4 regions of the Polaromonas sp. P1_F2 genome follow, and region 1 is predicted to be linked to each of the others. Evidence: predicted binding sites of a transcription regulator. Region 1 holds the regulator's gene; each other region holds the start of a gene.
What was found. The regulator sigma-54, encoded in region 1, starts transcription at its own class of promoters, with help from an activator protein. The targets are predictions, from matches to a motif close to TGGCANGNAANCTGCTTT.

Region 1 (3,462 bases):
CGCCTGCTCGCGGCCCGGGTTGGCCGAGCGGTCGCGCGAAGTCTCGAAGGCGGGCTCTTCGCGGCTGTCGCCGTCATCCTGGTTTAGCGGCTGACCGAATTCGTCGATGGGCTGGTTGCGGTGGTCGTGCTGGACGTCCCGGCTCTGCTGGCGGCGCTGGTCGCGGCCCTGCACGCCGGTGATGCCGGCCACACCGGCCACGTCGATACGTTCGCCATAGGGCGGGTTCACCAGCATCACGCCCGAGGGCGCGGGCGGCATGCGCTGCAGCGCGTCGCCGCCGCGGAATTCCACCGCGTTGGCCACGCCGGCGCGCTCGGCATTGCGTTCGGCGAAGTCGACCATGCGGAATGACACGTCGCTGCCGAACACCGGCGCCGTGGGTTCGGTGATGGCGGCTTCGGCCTGGTCCAGCAGACCGTCCCACACATGGCCCTGGAAGGGCAAGTATTTCTGGAAAGCGAAGCGTCGGTTGATGCCGGGCGCGATGTTGCAGGCGATCTGCGCCGCCTCGATGGCGATGGTGCCCGAGCCGCAGCAGGGGTCGTAGAGCGGCACGCCGTCCTTGCACAGCTGGTCCCAGCCGCTGGCGGCGATCATCGCGGCGGCCAGGGTTTCTTTCAGTGGCGCATCACCTTTGTCCTCGCGCCAGCCGCGCTTGAAGAGCGGCTCACCCGAGGTGTCGATGTAAATCGTGACGGTGTCCGTCGTCAGGTGCACATAGACGCGCACGTCGGGCCAGCGCGTATCGACGCTGGGCCGCACGTCGTCGAACTTGGCGCGAAAGCGGTCGGCGATGGCGTCCTTGATCTTCAGCGCCGCGAAGTTCAGGCTTTGCAGCGGGCTGTGCTGGGCGGTGATCTCGACCTTGAAGGTCTGCTTGGGCGTGAACCAGATTTCCCAGGCCACGTTGGCCGCGGCGTTGTAGAGGTCTTGTTCACTGCGGTACTGGTTGTGCTGCAACTCAATCAGCACGCGCTGCGCCAGTCGGCTGTGCAGGTTGAGCTGCAGGGCATCGCGCCAGGAGGCCTGCAACTGCACGCCGGCGCGCCAGGCTTTGCCGTCGATACCGGTGACACGCTTGACCTCGGTGGCCAGCAGGGCCTCAACGCCGGCGGCGCACGGTAAAAACAATTGGAGCTGGTTCATGTCGGACTCTTGAAAGGGCTTACAACGACTTGCGCAAATTAGCCGGTGCGATGCGTAGGGCCTCGCGGTATTTCGCCACGGTGCGGCGCGCGCATTCGATGCCCTGCTCCTTGAGCATTTCGGAAATCTGGTTGTCGCTGAGCGGCTTTTTCAGGCTCTCGGACGAGACGAACTGCTTGATCAGCGCGCGCACCGCGGTGCTGGAGGCGTTGCCGCCGGTTTCGGTGCCGAGGGCGGAGCCGAAGAAATACTTCAGTTCAAAGGTGCCGAAGGGCGTGCCCATGTACTTGGCGGTGGTCACGCGCGAAATCGTGGACTCATGCAGGCCCAGCTCGTCGGCGATCTCGCGCAGCACCAGCGGGCGCATGGCGAGTTCGCCGTGCGTGAAGAAGTTTTTCTGCCGCTCGACGATGGCGCTGCTCACGCGCAGGATGGTGTCGAAGCGCTGCTGGATGTTCTTGATGAACCAGCGCGCCTCCTGCAGCCGCTGCTGCAGCGCCTGGCCGCCCTGGCCCTTGTGCTGCTTGAGGGCGTTGGCGTAGATGTCGTGCACACGCAGGCGCGGCATCACGTCGCCGTTGAGCGAGACCTTGAAACCCCGGCCCGACTTCACGACGATGACGTCGGGCACGATCAGGTTGCGCTCCACGTTCACGAAGCGGCGGCCGGGTTTGGGGTCGAGCCGGCCTATCACGGCAATCGCACCCCGGACGGCGGCTTCGGTGAATCCGCACAGGTGCGACAGGCGCTTCAGGTCGCGTTTGGCCAGCAGTTCCATGGGCTGCTTGCACATGGCGATGGCGGCGCGGGTCTCCTCGCAGTCTTTGCAGTCCAGCAGCTGCAGGCCCAGGCATTCGGCCAGGTTGCGCGCGCCCACGCCGGCCGGCTCCATGTGGTGCAGCAGCTTGAGCGCCATGGCAAAACGCTGCTCGAGGTCTTCGGCCTGTTCCAGGTCGTCCCCGGCCAGGCCCGCCGCGAGCGAAGCCAGGCTGTCTTCGAGGTAGCCGTCGTCATTGAGCGACTCGATCAGGAAATGCAGGGCCGCGCGGTCCTCTTCGGACAGGCGCAGGCCCAGCGACTGGCGGTGCAGATGGTCTTGCAGCGACTCGTGGGCACCTGTCAGGTCGGAGGCCTCGGTGTCGCCCTCGTCGTTATTGTTCTTGCGCGCCGGCGCATCGCTGCCCCATTCGCTGTCGTCGGGCGTGGTCTCCACCGTGCCGTCGCCTTCCCAGCTTTCCTCGAGCTTGGGTTCGGCGCTGACTTCGGCTTCGCCTGCAGCTGAAATGCCAGCGTCCTCAGTGCCGCCGCTCGGCGACTCCGCCGCGGATTCAAACTCGCGGCTGTCCTGGCTGACCGGCGTGTTGAGGTGCTCCAGGCCGAACTCCTCTCGTACAGCGGTTTCTTCCGCCACCTCGAGAAACGGGTTTTCGTCGAGCATCTGCTCGACTTCCTGGCTCAGCTCGAGCGTCGACAGCTGCAGCAGCCGTATCGACTGCTGCAGCTGGGGCGTCAGCGCGAGGTGCTGCGAGACGCGGAGTGACAAACCCTGCTTCATGTCAACGGTCTCTGATGAGCGCGAAGAAGGAGTTCGAGCAGGGGCCGCGGAACTGGCTTTGCCAGGCCGCAGGCGCCGTCCCCGGAGGGGGAGAGGGAGCTACACGAAGTGAGCGACAACAGGGGGGAACCATCTCTACATCTTGAAGTGTTCACCGAGATAGACGCGGCGTACGTCGGCGTTGTTCACGATCTCGGAGGGCGTGCCTTGGGCCAGCACGTGGCCGTCGCTGATGATGTAGGCGTGGTCGCAGATGCCCAGCGTTTCGCGCACGTTGTGGTCGGTGATCAGCACGCCGATGCCGCGCGACTTCAGGAAGCCGATGATGCGCTGGATCTCGATCACGGCGATCGGGTCAATGCCGGCAAAAGGCTCGTCGAGCAGGATGAAGCGCGGCTGGGTCGCAAGGGCGCGGGCGATCTCGACGCGGCGGCGCTCGCCGCCCGACAGCGCCGGGGCCGGCGAATTGCGCAGGTGGTCCACCCGCAGGTCCTGCAGCAGGCCGTCCAGCCGCGACTCGATCTCGGCGCGGCCCAGCGGCTTGCCGTTCGCGCCCAGCTGCAGTTCCAGCACGGCGCGCACGTTTTCCTCCACCGTGAGCTTGCGGAAGATCGACGCTTCCTGCGGCAGGTAGCTCAGGCCCAGGCGGGCGCGCAGGTGAATCGGCATGTGCTCGACCGACTGGCCGTCGATGGAGATCTCGCCCGCGTCGGCGCGCACCAAGCCCACGATCATGTAGAACGAAGTCGTCTTGCCGG
Region 2 (3,462 bases), on a different contig from region 1:
CGGGACAATAAAAAAGGACGGCATTTGCCGTCCTTTTTTGGCCACAAACTGTGAAAATCCACAGTAAGCGGCTGGGCGCGAGCCCTCCTGTTTACAGGGAGTAGTACATGTCGAATTCGATGGGGTGGGTCGCCTGGCGCAGGCGGGTCACTTCACCCATCTTCAGTTCAATGTAGGCGTCGAGCATGCTGTCGGTGAACACACCGCCCTTGGTCAGGAAGCTGCGGCCCACGTCGAGCGCGTCCAGCGCCTGGTCCAGGCTGTGGCAGACGGTTGGCACTTTTGCATCTTCCTCGGGCGGCAGATGGTACAGGTCCTTGGTGGCGGCTTCGCCGGGATGGATCTTGTTTTCCACACCGTCCAGGCCGGCCATCATCAGGGCCGAGAAGCCCAGGTACGGGTTCATCAGCGGATCGGGGAAGCGCGCTTCGATGCGGCGGCCCTTGGGGTTCGCGACGTAAGGAATGCGGATCGAGGCCGAGCGGTTCTTGGCCGAGTAAGCCAGCTTGACCGGTGCTTCGTAGCCGGGAACCAGGCGCTTGTAGCTATTGGTGCCGGGGTTGGTGATGGCGTTCAGGGCACGTGCGTGCTTGATGATGCCGCCGATGTAGTACAGCGCGAAGTCGGACAGGCCTGCGTAGCCGTCGCCGGCGAACAGGTTTTTGCCGTCTTTCCAGATGGACTGGTGAACGTGCATGCCGGAGCCGTTATCGCCGACGATGGGCTTGGGCATGAAGGTGGCGGTCTTGCCGTAGGCATTGGCCACGTTCTGCACCACATACTTCAGGATCTGCGTCCAGTCGGCGCGCTGCACCAGAGTGCTGAAGCGGGTGCCGATTTCGTTCTGGCCGGCGCCGGCCACTTCGTGGTGGAACACTTCGACCGGAACGCCCAGCGATTCGAGGATCAGGGACATCTCGGCGCGCATGTCTTGCGTGCTGTCGACGGGAGGCACGGGGAAGTAGCCGCCCTTGACGGTCGGACGGTGGCCGCGATTGCCGCCTTCGAGCTTGGCGCCCGAATTCCAGGGCGCTTCGTACTCTTCGATCTTGAAGAAGGTGCCCGACATGTCGGTGTTCCAGCGCACGTCGTCAAAAATGAAGAATTCGGGTTCAGGACCGAAGTAAGCGGTGTCGCCCAGGCCGGAAGCCTTGAGGTAGGCTTCGGCGCGCTGCGCGATGGAACGCGGGTCGCGGTCATAGGCCTTGCCGTCGGCGGGCTCGAGCACGTCGCAGCTCATGAACAGCGTCGTTTCTTCAAAGAAAGGATCGATGTTGGCTGTTTTGGGGTCAGGCATCAGCTGCATGTCGGAGGCTTCAATGCCCTTCCAGCCGGCAACCGAAGAACCGTCGAAGGCGTGGCCCGACGTGAATTTGTCTTCGTCAAAGTGGGACACGGGCACGGTCACGTGCTGCTCTTTGCCCCGGGTGTCGGTGAAACGGAAGTCAACGAACTTGACTTCGTTTTCCTTGACCATTTTCATGACGTCTGCGACGGTCTTTGCCATCAAAATCTCCTGTGCTGGATGGGTGGTTGAAAATTATCTTCGGGCCTGTTGAATGCACTTTTTGTGCCAAAGCCGTTGGCTCTACGCTTTCCTGCCAAGCCTCGGATTGTGCCGTTATCTGGCCTCACTTCCAGCCTTGGCGAGGCAGAAAAGAGAAAAAACACCTTGCGCTAACGAGTGCACCATTTAAGTGCAATGCCTCGAATGCACCTTTTAAGTGCAAAAAATCATCGCACCAATTCAGGGCCGAACTTGAGGTCAAACTTGTGCAGGCCGGCGAGCATGGCGGGGTAAGCCAGGTTGACCGCCTCAGGCGCGCCTTTGACGCCCAGCTCGATATGGCGGCCATATTCCGGGTGGTCCACGCTGGGCAGGCTGAAGACCTTGACGCCGGCATGCGCCGCTTCAATGGCGAGCATCAGCGGCGTGAGCATGGCTTCCATGGACCCAAAAATGATCACTGACTTTTCGGTGTAAGGCGACTTTTGGTGCAGGTGGGCATAGTGCGTGTCGAGCGCCCATTCGATCATCGGCCAGGCCATGACGGGGAAACCGGGAACAAAGTGAACCGCCCCCTGCCCCGCCCGACAGGTGAAGCCGGGAATCTTGTTGTAGGGGTTCGGGATGATCTCCGCGCCCACCGGAAACACCCCCATGTTGAGGCGGTGGATGTTGTCGTCGCGGTCGGGCTCATAGGGTGTGCCCTGCTCCTTGGCCACGTCCGCCATGCGTTCGAGGATCAGGGTTTTGGCCGTGGGATGCAAGGCCAGTTCGACCCCCAGCGCCTTCGCCGCGCACTGCCGGGTGTGGTCGTCGGGTGTGGCACCTATGCCGCCACAGGAAAACACCACGTCGCCGTTGTCGCGCGCCGCCGAGAAGGCGCGCGCCAGCGTGGCGGTGATGCGCGCCGGGTCGTCGCCCACATAGTCGGCATACGCCAGCTGCAGGCCGCGAGCGCCCAGCAGTTCAATGGTTTTGGGCAGGTGCTTGTCGGCGCGTTTGCCCGAGAGGATTTCGTCGCCGACGATGATGAGGCCGAAGTGAGGAGTCATGTTTTCAGGGGAATTCAAGGCAGGTGTAAATCGGGCTTGCCGCCCATGGAGCCAAAGCTGGGCGCCGGTCCCGGCAGGGCCTCGGGGGCCAGTTCCGCCGCCATGGACGTGACCTCAGCCTGCGCGAGTGGGTCCGGGACGAGCGCATTGTTCTTCTTGCGAAGCTGCTCCAGTGCGGCCAGGGTGTAGTGGGCAAACCAGAGGGATGAAAAGGCAAACACCAGGGTGTAGATCCAGATGGCCACCGGCACAAGGATGGGCGCCATGGCCACGAACATTGCACCTGAAGCCCAGAGCACGCTAGGCGCCGCGCCGAGGTAGCCGCTGAGCACGCCTATGGCAAGCAAGGGCATGCGGTGCTCCTTGAAAATCTGCCGCCGCTCTTCACTGCTGGCGTGGTCCACCATCGCGTCATAAGACATCACGCGGTAAGTCAGCCAGCCCCAGATCAGCGGCGGCAGCACCAGGATCAGGGGCGGAATCAACCAAAGCGGAATCGAAATGACCAGCGCCAACAGGGCCAGCAAGGTCGAGCCCAGCGACCAAAACAGGCTGGTGAACAGGGAACCTCCCCGTTTGCGCTCCATTTGCGGAAAGCGCCGTTCAGCCACCAGGGCCACCATGGCAGGCGTCATGAGCAATGCCACAAAGAGCAGCGAGACAATGATGATGACGGGAATAATCAACAACAACAGCAGCACCTTGGGCAGTATGGTTTGCAGTTGACCCAAGCCCAATCCCTCGAGCCAGCGAATCATGATATCGACGAGCTCGAAACTCCCGAGTTGCACGCGGACGGCTTCGGCAGCACTGTCCCAGAAGAAGTAGGCCAAGGTCAGAGAAACCACGCCCATGATCACCAGCGGCAGGATCGACAGCACGATGACCCGCGGGTGCAGACAA
Region 3 (3,462 bases), on a different contig from region 1:
TAGCGATACTGGCTTCTCTGCGTCTGCGCATGCAGCCAGGAGTTGGTGGCGCTCAGGATCCGCTCGGCCGAGGTCTTGACCGACCAGGCTTCCGAGGTGCAGAAATAGTCTTCCAGGAAACCGGTGACGGCGTACTGGCTGGCCACGTCGCTGACGGCGCTGCTGCTGATACCGTCGGCCAGCGCAATGGCGATGCCCTTGGCGCTCAGCTGCGGCTCCACCGGCACGTAGATGCCGTGGAAATCCTGGTTGGTTTCTTTGCGGCCCTTGTCCGAATACTGGCCTGCCGATATCTTCAGTTCAGGGGACATGTGGGGTGGCGCAAAGCCCCCGCGCTTCTTTGCATGCGCGGGGGCTTTTGAGGCTGCTTTGTTTTAAAGGCGGATTATTTGATGGAACGCACGGGTCCGGTTTTAATGTGCGTGGCGTACAGCGTCAAGCCGGTGAAAGCCAGGCCGCCCACCAGGTTGCCCAGCACCGTCGGGATTTCGTTCCAGATCAGGTAGTCCATGATGGTGAAATGCGCGCCCAGCAACAGGCCCGAGGGGAACAGGAACATGTTCACGATCGAGTGCTCGAACACCATGTAGAAGAACAGCATGATGGGCATCCACATCGCGATCACCTTGCCGCTGACCTGGGTGGAGATCATCGCACCGACCACGCCGGCCGACACCATCCAGTTGCACAGCATGCCGCGCACGAACAAGGTGAGCATGCCGTTCGCGCCGTACTTCTGGTAGCCGAGCGTGCGGTTTTCACCGACCACGCCTATGGCCTTGCCCACCGCGCTGGGCTCTGTGGAAAAGCCATTGGTGACGTAGATGGCCATCATCACCGCCACCGTGAAGGCCCCAAGAAAGTTGCCGGTGAAGACCAGCCCCCAGTTGCGCAGCACGCCCTTGACGGTGACGCCCGGGCGCTTGTCGATCAAGGCCAGCGGGCACAGCACGAACACGCCGGTCAGCAGGTCGAAGCCGAACAGGTAAAGCATGACAAAACCGACCGGGAACAGCACGGCGCCCAGCAGGGGCTGGCCGGTCTGCACATTGATGGTGACGGCGAACCAGGCCGCCAGGGCCAGGATGGCGCCGGCCATATAGGCCCGGATAACGGTGTCGCGGGTGGACATGAAAATCTTGGATTCCCCCGCGTCCACCATCTTGGTCACAAATTCCGAAGGCACTAAATACGCCATACGATCCTCTCGTCTGTAGTTGTGGGCCTCAAATCAAAAGGCCAAAAAAAATCCACCCCCAGGCGCTCCCCAAAAAATGGGAGGCTGGAAGTGGACGCCGTTATCCATTGAATCCGCCGGGCAGCGGCCCGCGGGCCACGCCATGCCCAGCCGTCATTAGCCGGACAGGTAGGTCAAAGCAACTACTGTGCCGCGAGGAATGCGGGCGGAAACCGGCCTTTCTGCCCCGCCATGCGACGGCAGCAGGCGCGCATTGCCCCAAATGCGTGCACCGGGCCGCGGCGGGCTCGACATTTTGGTGCCTGCGGGCCGGCCGGCGCCGGTGGCTACTTGACCAGTTCCAGCACCTCGGCCTTTTTCTTCTTGATCAGCAACACCAGGAATTTCGCGGGCTGGGTGGTGCTGGCGTTGCGGCCCACGGTGTGGATGTCCTTGGGGCCTTCATAAAAGCTCTGGCCGGCCGTCAGCGTGACTTCCTTGCCGCCCTTGACCTGCATCACGATGGAACCTTCGAGCACATAAACAAAGGCATGCGCAAGGTGGCGATGTACCGGGTCGGCCGCGCCCGGGGCGTAGTCGACGGTGATCATCAGGCCCTCTTTACCGGGAAAATCGGCCAGGTCTTGCGCCATCACCGGCGTGACGCGCACGCCTTCTGGGCCGACGGCCAGGGCCGGCTGGGTGAGCAAGGCGCCGCTTGCGAGGAACAGGGAGATGCAGATCTTTTTCATAAGGGACTCTTCACAGGGTTGTTTGATGCGGCTCGGAATTGAGGCACCTCCCCTTAAGACGATTCAGGGCGCCGGCTTGTGACGCCGGCAGGTTCTCACTCTTGCCCCTTCCCCCGTTGGGGGAAGGTAGGGATGGGGGCCTCGCGGCCATCGATTTGCCTGGCAGGCGTGGAACACGGAAACCGGGGAGCCCCCATCCCAGCCTTCCCCCAGAGGGGTAAGGAGTGGCTGCGCTTATTTCGCAGCTTGTGCCCTGGCGAACCATTCCTCAAACCGCACCGTGCCCAGGCGTGCCTTGCCAACGGGCACCAGCGTGTCGTCCTTGAGCTCGGCGCCGAAGTAGCGTGCCTGCGGATCGGCGACGACCTTGCGCGGGTCATTGCTTGCGGTCAGGAAGCGCTGGACGAGATCAGGCAGGCGCACTTTTTCCGGCCCGGCGATCTCGACCGTGCCATTGACCGGCGCGCCCAGTGTGTAGTCGGCCATCGCGGCGGCCACGTCGTCGGACGCGATGGGCTGCACAAAGGCCGGCGACAGCCGGACCGTCTGTCCTTCGGTGCCCGACTGCGCGATGCCGCCCAGGAATTCCATGAACTGGGTGGAGTGGACGATGGTGTACGGGATGCTGGCGGCCCGGATGAGTTTTTCCTGGGCGATCTTGCCGCGGAAATAACCGCTTTCCACAAGCTTGTCGGTGCCGACGACCGAGAGCGCGATGTGGTGCGTGACACCGGCGGCCGCTTCGGCCGCGAGCAGGTTGCGGCCCGAAGTCTCGAAAAACTCCAGCACGGCCTTGTCCTCAAACGAGGGCGAGTTGGCCACGTCGACCACCACCTGGGTGCCCGCAAGGACTTCCGCCAGCCCTTGGCCGGTGAGGGTGTTGACGCCGGATGCCGGGGATGCGGCCACGGCCTCATGGCCGCGCTGGCGAAGGATGTTGACGAGTTTGGATCCGATGAGGCCTGAGCCTCCGATGACGACGATCTTCATGTGTGCACTTTCTGGTTCAGGGTGGAGGTAGAGGTGGAGTTCCTCCTGGTTGAGTGGCTCGAAATTGAGCACCACCTGCCTCTATGACGATTGACGCTGCCGGTTTGTGACGCCTGCGCCCTGCCCTTGCCATTTCTCTTGCACCTTCCCCTCTGGGGGAGAGCCGCTCAGGCCGCTGCGGCTTTTCCTTCAAGCAGTTTCACCATGGCCCAAAGCACCCGGTTCGCAGGCACCGCCACGCCCAACGCATCGCCGCGTTTGACGATCAGGCCGTTGAGGTAATCGATCTCGGTGGGTTTGCCGCGCGCCAGGTCTTGCGCGGTGGAGGCGTACTGGTTGGGCATGCTGCCGGCCAGCTTTTCGACGGCGACATGCACGTCGCCGGCCACCTGCACGCCTTCGGCCTTGGCCACCGCCAGGCATTCGGCGACCACGTCACGCATCACGTCCACGACGCCCACGCCCTGCACCGTCTTGCCATAAGGCAGTTGGGCGATGGCCGAGACGGCGTTATAGGCGCAGTTGAGGATGAGCTTGGCCCAC
Region 4 (3,462 bases), on a different contig from region 1:
TTTTCTCGGGCGCGTCCGATCCCTGCGCATACACGGCGGCGCGCAGGGCGGGGTTGATGCCCACGGCGCCCACGGCCGCGGCCTGCAGCACGGTGCGGCGTGTCAGCGAAGATTTCAGCAGTTCAGTCATGTGTCGGCTCCAGGTAAAAAAGCAAAAGACAAAAACAAAAAAGGCGCTCGACCCGGGCAGCCACGTCAAACGTGATGCAGGGTGCGAACGCCTTTGTTCCTTGGGGCACCACACACTTCGCCGTTGAAGTGCTGTGCCGGATGGCCATCATTGACCAGTGCCTAGGGCATTGCAAAAGCTGTGCCAGGGTTGGCCAACGTTGCCAAAAGAGTTGTTCTAGAGAGTGGAGATGCCAGGGAAGTCTTCTTGTGCTTGCAATCACGCACTCCCTGAAAAAAACCTCACATGGGCGAAGCGCCGCGATGTGGATCCCGATAGGTGCACCTGATTTGTGCGCTGCACCAATTGAGGGTGCCTGGGGTGATCCGGCCGGCGGATCAGCCCAGCAGGTCCAGGACGTCCAGCATGCGCTGGGCCACCTCGCCCAGGCGCAGGCCCTTGTCCATGGCGGCCTTGCGCAGCTTTTCGTAGGCGGCCTGCTCCGAGAGACCCTGGCGCTGCATCAGCATGCCCTTGGCCCGGTCTATGACCTTGCGCTCGTGCAGCTCGGTCTTGGCGTGCGCCAGTTCCTTGCGCAGGCCCTGCTCGTGCTCAAAGCGCGCCATGGCCACGTCCAGGATGGGACGGATGCGGTCCGGGGACAGGCCGGCCACCACATAGGCTGACACGCCGGCGGCGACGGCGTCCTTGACGTGGCTGGTGTCGTTGTCATTGGTGAACAGCACAATGGGCCGGCGGGCGTCCCGCGTCGCCATCACCACGTGCTCCAGGGAGTCGCGGGCTTCGCTTTCGGCGTCCACGATGATCATGTCGGGCTGCAGCTGCGCCAGGCGCTCGTCCAGGAAGGTGTCCGCCGGGAGTACCGCGACGATGTTGTAACCGTTTTCCAGCAGGCCGATGCGCAACTGGCGCGAGCGCTCGGCCAGCTCCCGCGCATGGGCGTCATCGGATACGGACTCCAGCAGGTCCGGGGCGATGATGACAAGGCGCAGGGATTGGGACGGTGTCATGGAGCCGTAAGTGCAAGAAACGTGCCCCCACGCTCCCCCACTTCGTGTGGGTCGCTGCCCCCCGAGGGGGCCGCCCGCCTGCGGCCCGGCGAAGCCGGTTCCGCGGCTCGAGCTGGGTTTAAGAATTCAGTGGGCATAACCAGTAGGGGGTATTTCACCAGTGGGGGCCGCGGGTCCGGCTTTGCCGGCCCCAGGCGCCGCCCCCTTAAGGGGGGAACGGGCTACACGTAGTGAGCCTGGACGGGGGAGGGTGATTCTTCTAAACCTTACACTCGAATGATGTTAGTTCTTGGAATCGAATCGAGTTGTGATGAAACCGGTGTGGCGCTGGTGGATGCCAGCGGCAGCGCTGTGCCGCGCCTGTTGTCGCATGCCTTGTTCAGCCAGATCGACATGCACCAGGCTTATGGCGGTGTGGTGCCTGAGCTGGCGAGCCGGGACCACATCCGGCGCGTCTTGCCCCTGACGCACCAGGTCATGGCCGAGGCGGGCAGCAGCCTGGCGCAGGTCGACGTGGTGGCTTACACGCGCGGGCCCGGCCTTGCGGGGGCACTGCTGGTGGGGGCCGGTGTGGCCTGTTCGCTGGCGGCGGCGTTGGGCAAGCCGGCCATGGGTGTGCACCACCTGGAAGGCCACCTGCTGTCGCCTTTCCTGAGCGCTGATGCGCCCGAGTTTCCTTTTGTGGCCTTGCTGGTCTCCGGCGGGCACACGCAACTGATGCGGGTGGACCGTGTTGGCAGCTACGAGCTGCTGGGCGAAACCATTGACGACGCGGCCGGCGAAGCCTTTGACAAGTCGGCCAAGCTCATGGGCCTGCCTTACCCGGGCGGCCCGCACCTGTCGAAGCTGGCCGAGGGGGGCGACGGCGCGGCTTTCAAGCTGCCGCGGCCCTTGCTGCACAGCGGGGACCTGGATTTTTCGTTTGCCGGGCTCAAGACCGCCGTGCTGACGCAGGCCAAAAAGTTGGGGCCGGAACTGGAAAGCCGCAAGGCTGACCTGGCTGCGGCCACGCAGGCGGCCATCGTTGAAGTGCTGGTCAAAAAATCACTGGCCGCCATGGCGCAAACCGGGCTCAAGCGGCTGGTGGTGGCCGGCGGCGTTGGGGCCAATGCGCTGCTGCGCAGCCAGCTCAATGCGGTGTGCAAGCAGCGCGGCATTCGCGTGCATTACCCCGAACTGCATTTGTGCACCGACAACGGCGCCATGATCGCGCTGGCTGCGGGCATGCGCTTGCAAGCCGGGCTTGAAGCGCTAAAGCGCAGCTACACCTTTGACGTGAAGCCGCGCTGGAATCTTGCTGAATTGCAGGCGGAACCGGCCTGAGCCGTGCCGCCCGCAACCCGGGGTGCTTCGATTACTGAATGTCGAGGTGGGTGACGTTGCTCACCGGGACTTTCTTGCCCAGCGTCAGGGTCAGCACGCCGTTCTCAAGCTTGGCGCTGCTGTTCGCGGTGTCGATTTCCAGCGGGAAGCGCCAGGCAGCCTTGATCTTGCGGGGAGCATCTTCCTTGCTGGACACGCGGACCACGTCGCCTTCGATGCCGATATCCAGTTGTTCGCGGGCCAGGCCGGGGACGTCGAGCTGCAGGCTGTAGGCCTTCTCAAGGTCTTCCACGCTGGCAGCTTTGGCGGCGCCGGTGTCGGAGAGCGAGGTGAAGGTGTCGTTGAGGAATTTTTCGAGTGCGCCGTTGCTCACGACGGGTGCATAGTGGCGATGAAGGGCGCGAGCGGGGCGGTTGGCGAGAGAGTAAAACATGGCGATTCCTTGATGGGTTAACAAGGGGCGGTTTCCCCTTACACTGCGCGGCGTTCACCGTGATTGCCGCATGCACACCAGTTAGGTGTGCCGCCGTTTTATTCAAGCGAAATCAAGCGAAAGCAGGGATCTATTTTTTTATGCACAAACACTTGAAACGCCTGTTCATGGCCCTATGTCTCTGCGCCTGCGTGGGGGCCGGCGCGCAAACCGCCGGCCAGCCGCCGGTTCGCATCGCGCTCATCGAAAGCCTGTCGGGCGCCTTCGCCAACACCGGCGAAGCGGTGTTCCGCAACCTGGTCTGGGCCACCGAGCGCGTCAACGCGCGCGGCGGCGTCAAGCTGGCCGGCGGGCCGCGCAACCTGGTGGTCGAGCGCTACGACAGCAAGGGCCAGAACGAAGAAGCGCTGGCGGCCTTGCGCTCGGCGATCGACGACGGCGTGACCATCATCGCGCAGGGCAATTCGTCGGCCATCGCGGCGGTGCTGATCGACGCCATCAACAAACACAACGAGCGCGAGCCGAAAAAACGCGTGCTGTTCCTGAACTACTCGGCGGTCGACCCC

Region 2: the regulator sigma-54 is predicted to act here: its motif matches at 1,559-1,576, upstream of glnA (type I glutamate--ammonia ligase).
Region 3: the regulator sigma-54 is predicted to act here: its motif matches at 1,374-1,391, upstream of AC1D0O_RS02355 (formate/nitrite transporter family protein).
Region 4: the regulator sigma-54 is predicted to act here: its motif matches at 1,150-1,167, upstream of AC1D0O_RS18300 (ANTAR domain-containing response regulator).

What each region holds. Positions count from the first base shown of each region.
Region 1 covers NZ_JBFUBN010000005.1:307,841-311,302, reverse strand. The annotation lists gene AC1D0O_RS13045 (THUMP domain-containing class I SAM-dependent RNA methyltransferase) at 1-1,149, opposite strand, end outside; gene AC1D0O_RS13040 (RNA polymerase factor sigma-54) at 1,169-2,704, opposite strand; gene lptB (LPS export ABC transporter ATP-binding protein) at 2,840-3,462, opposite strand, start outside.
Region 2 covers NZ_JBFUBN010000004.1:384,158-387,619, reverse strand. The annotation lists gene glnA (type I glutamate--ammonia ligase) at 92-1,507, opposite strand; gene AC1D0O_RS11435 (competence/damage-inducible protein A) at 1,735-2,559, opposite strand; gene AC1D0O_RS11430 (EI24 domain-containing protein) at 2,574-3,462, opposite strand, start outside.
Region 3 covers NZ_JBFUBN010000001.1:478,544-482,005, forward strand. The annotation lists gene AC1D0O_RS02350 (bifunctional protein-serine/threonine kinase/phosphatase) at 1-311, opposite strand, end outside; gene AC1D0O_RS02355 (formate/nitrite transporter family protein) at 386-1,198, opposite strand; gene AC1D0O_RS02360 (cupin domain-containing protein) at 1,525-1,929, opposite strand; gene AC1D0O_RS02365 (SDR family oxidoreductase) at 2,164-2,919, opposite strand; gene AC1D0O_RS02370 (ketopantoate reductase family protein) at 3,087-3,462, opposite strand, start outside.
Region 4 covers NZ_JBFUBN010000009.1:195,557-199,018, forward strand. The annotation lists gene AC1D0O_RS18295 (CmpA/NrtA family ABC transporter substrate-binding protein) at 1-130, opposite strand, end outside; gene AC1D0O_RS18300 (ANTAR domain-containing response regulator) at 508-1,140, opposite strand; gene tsaD (tRNA (adenosine(37)-N6)-threonylcarbamoyltransferase complex transferase subunit TsaD) at 1,420-2,463, shown strand; gene AC1D0O_RS18310 (Hsp20/alpha crystallin family protein) at 2,495-2,896, opposite strand; gene AC1D0O_RS18315 (branched-chain amino acid ABC transporter substrate-binding protein) at 3,037-3,462, shown strand, end outside.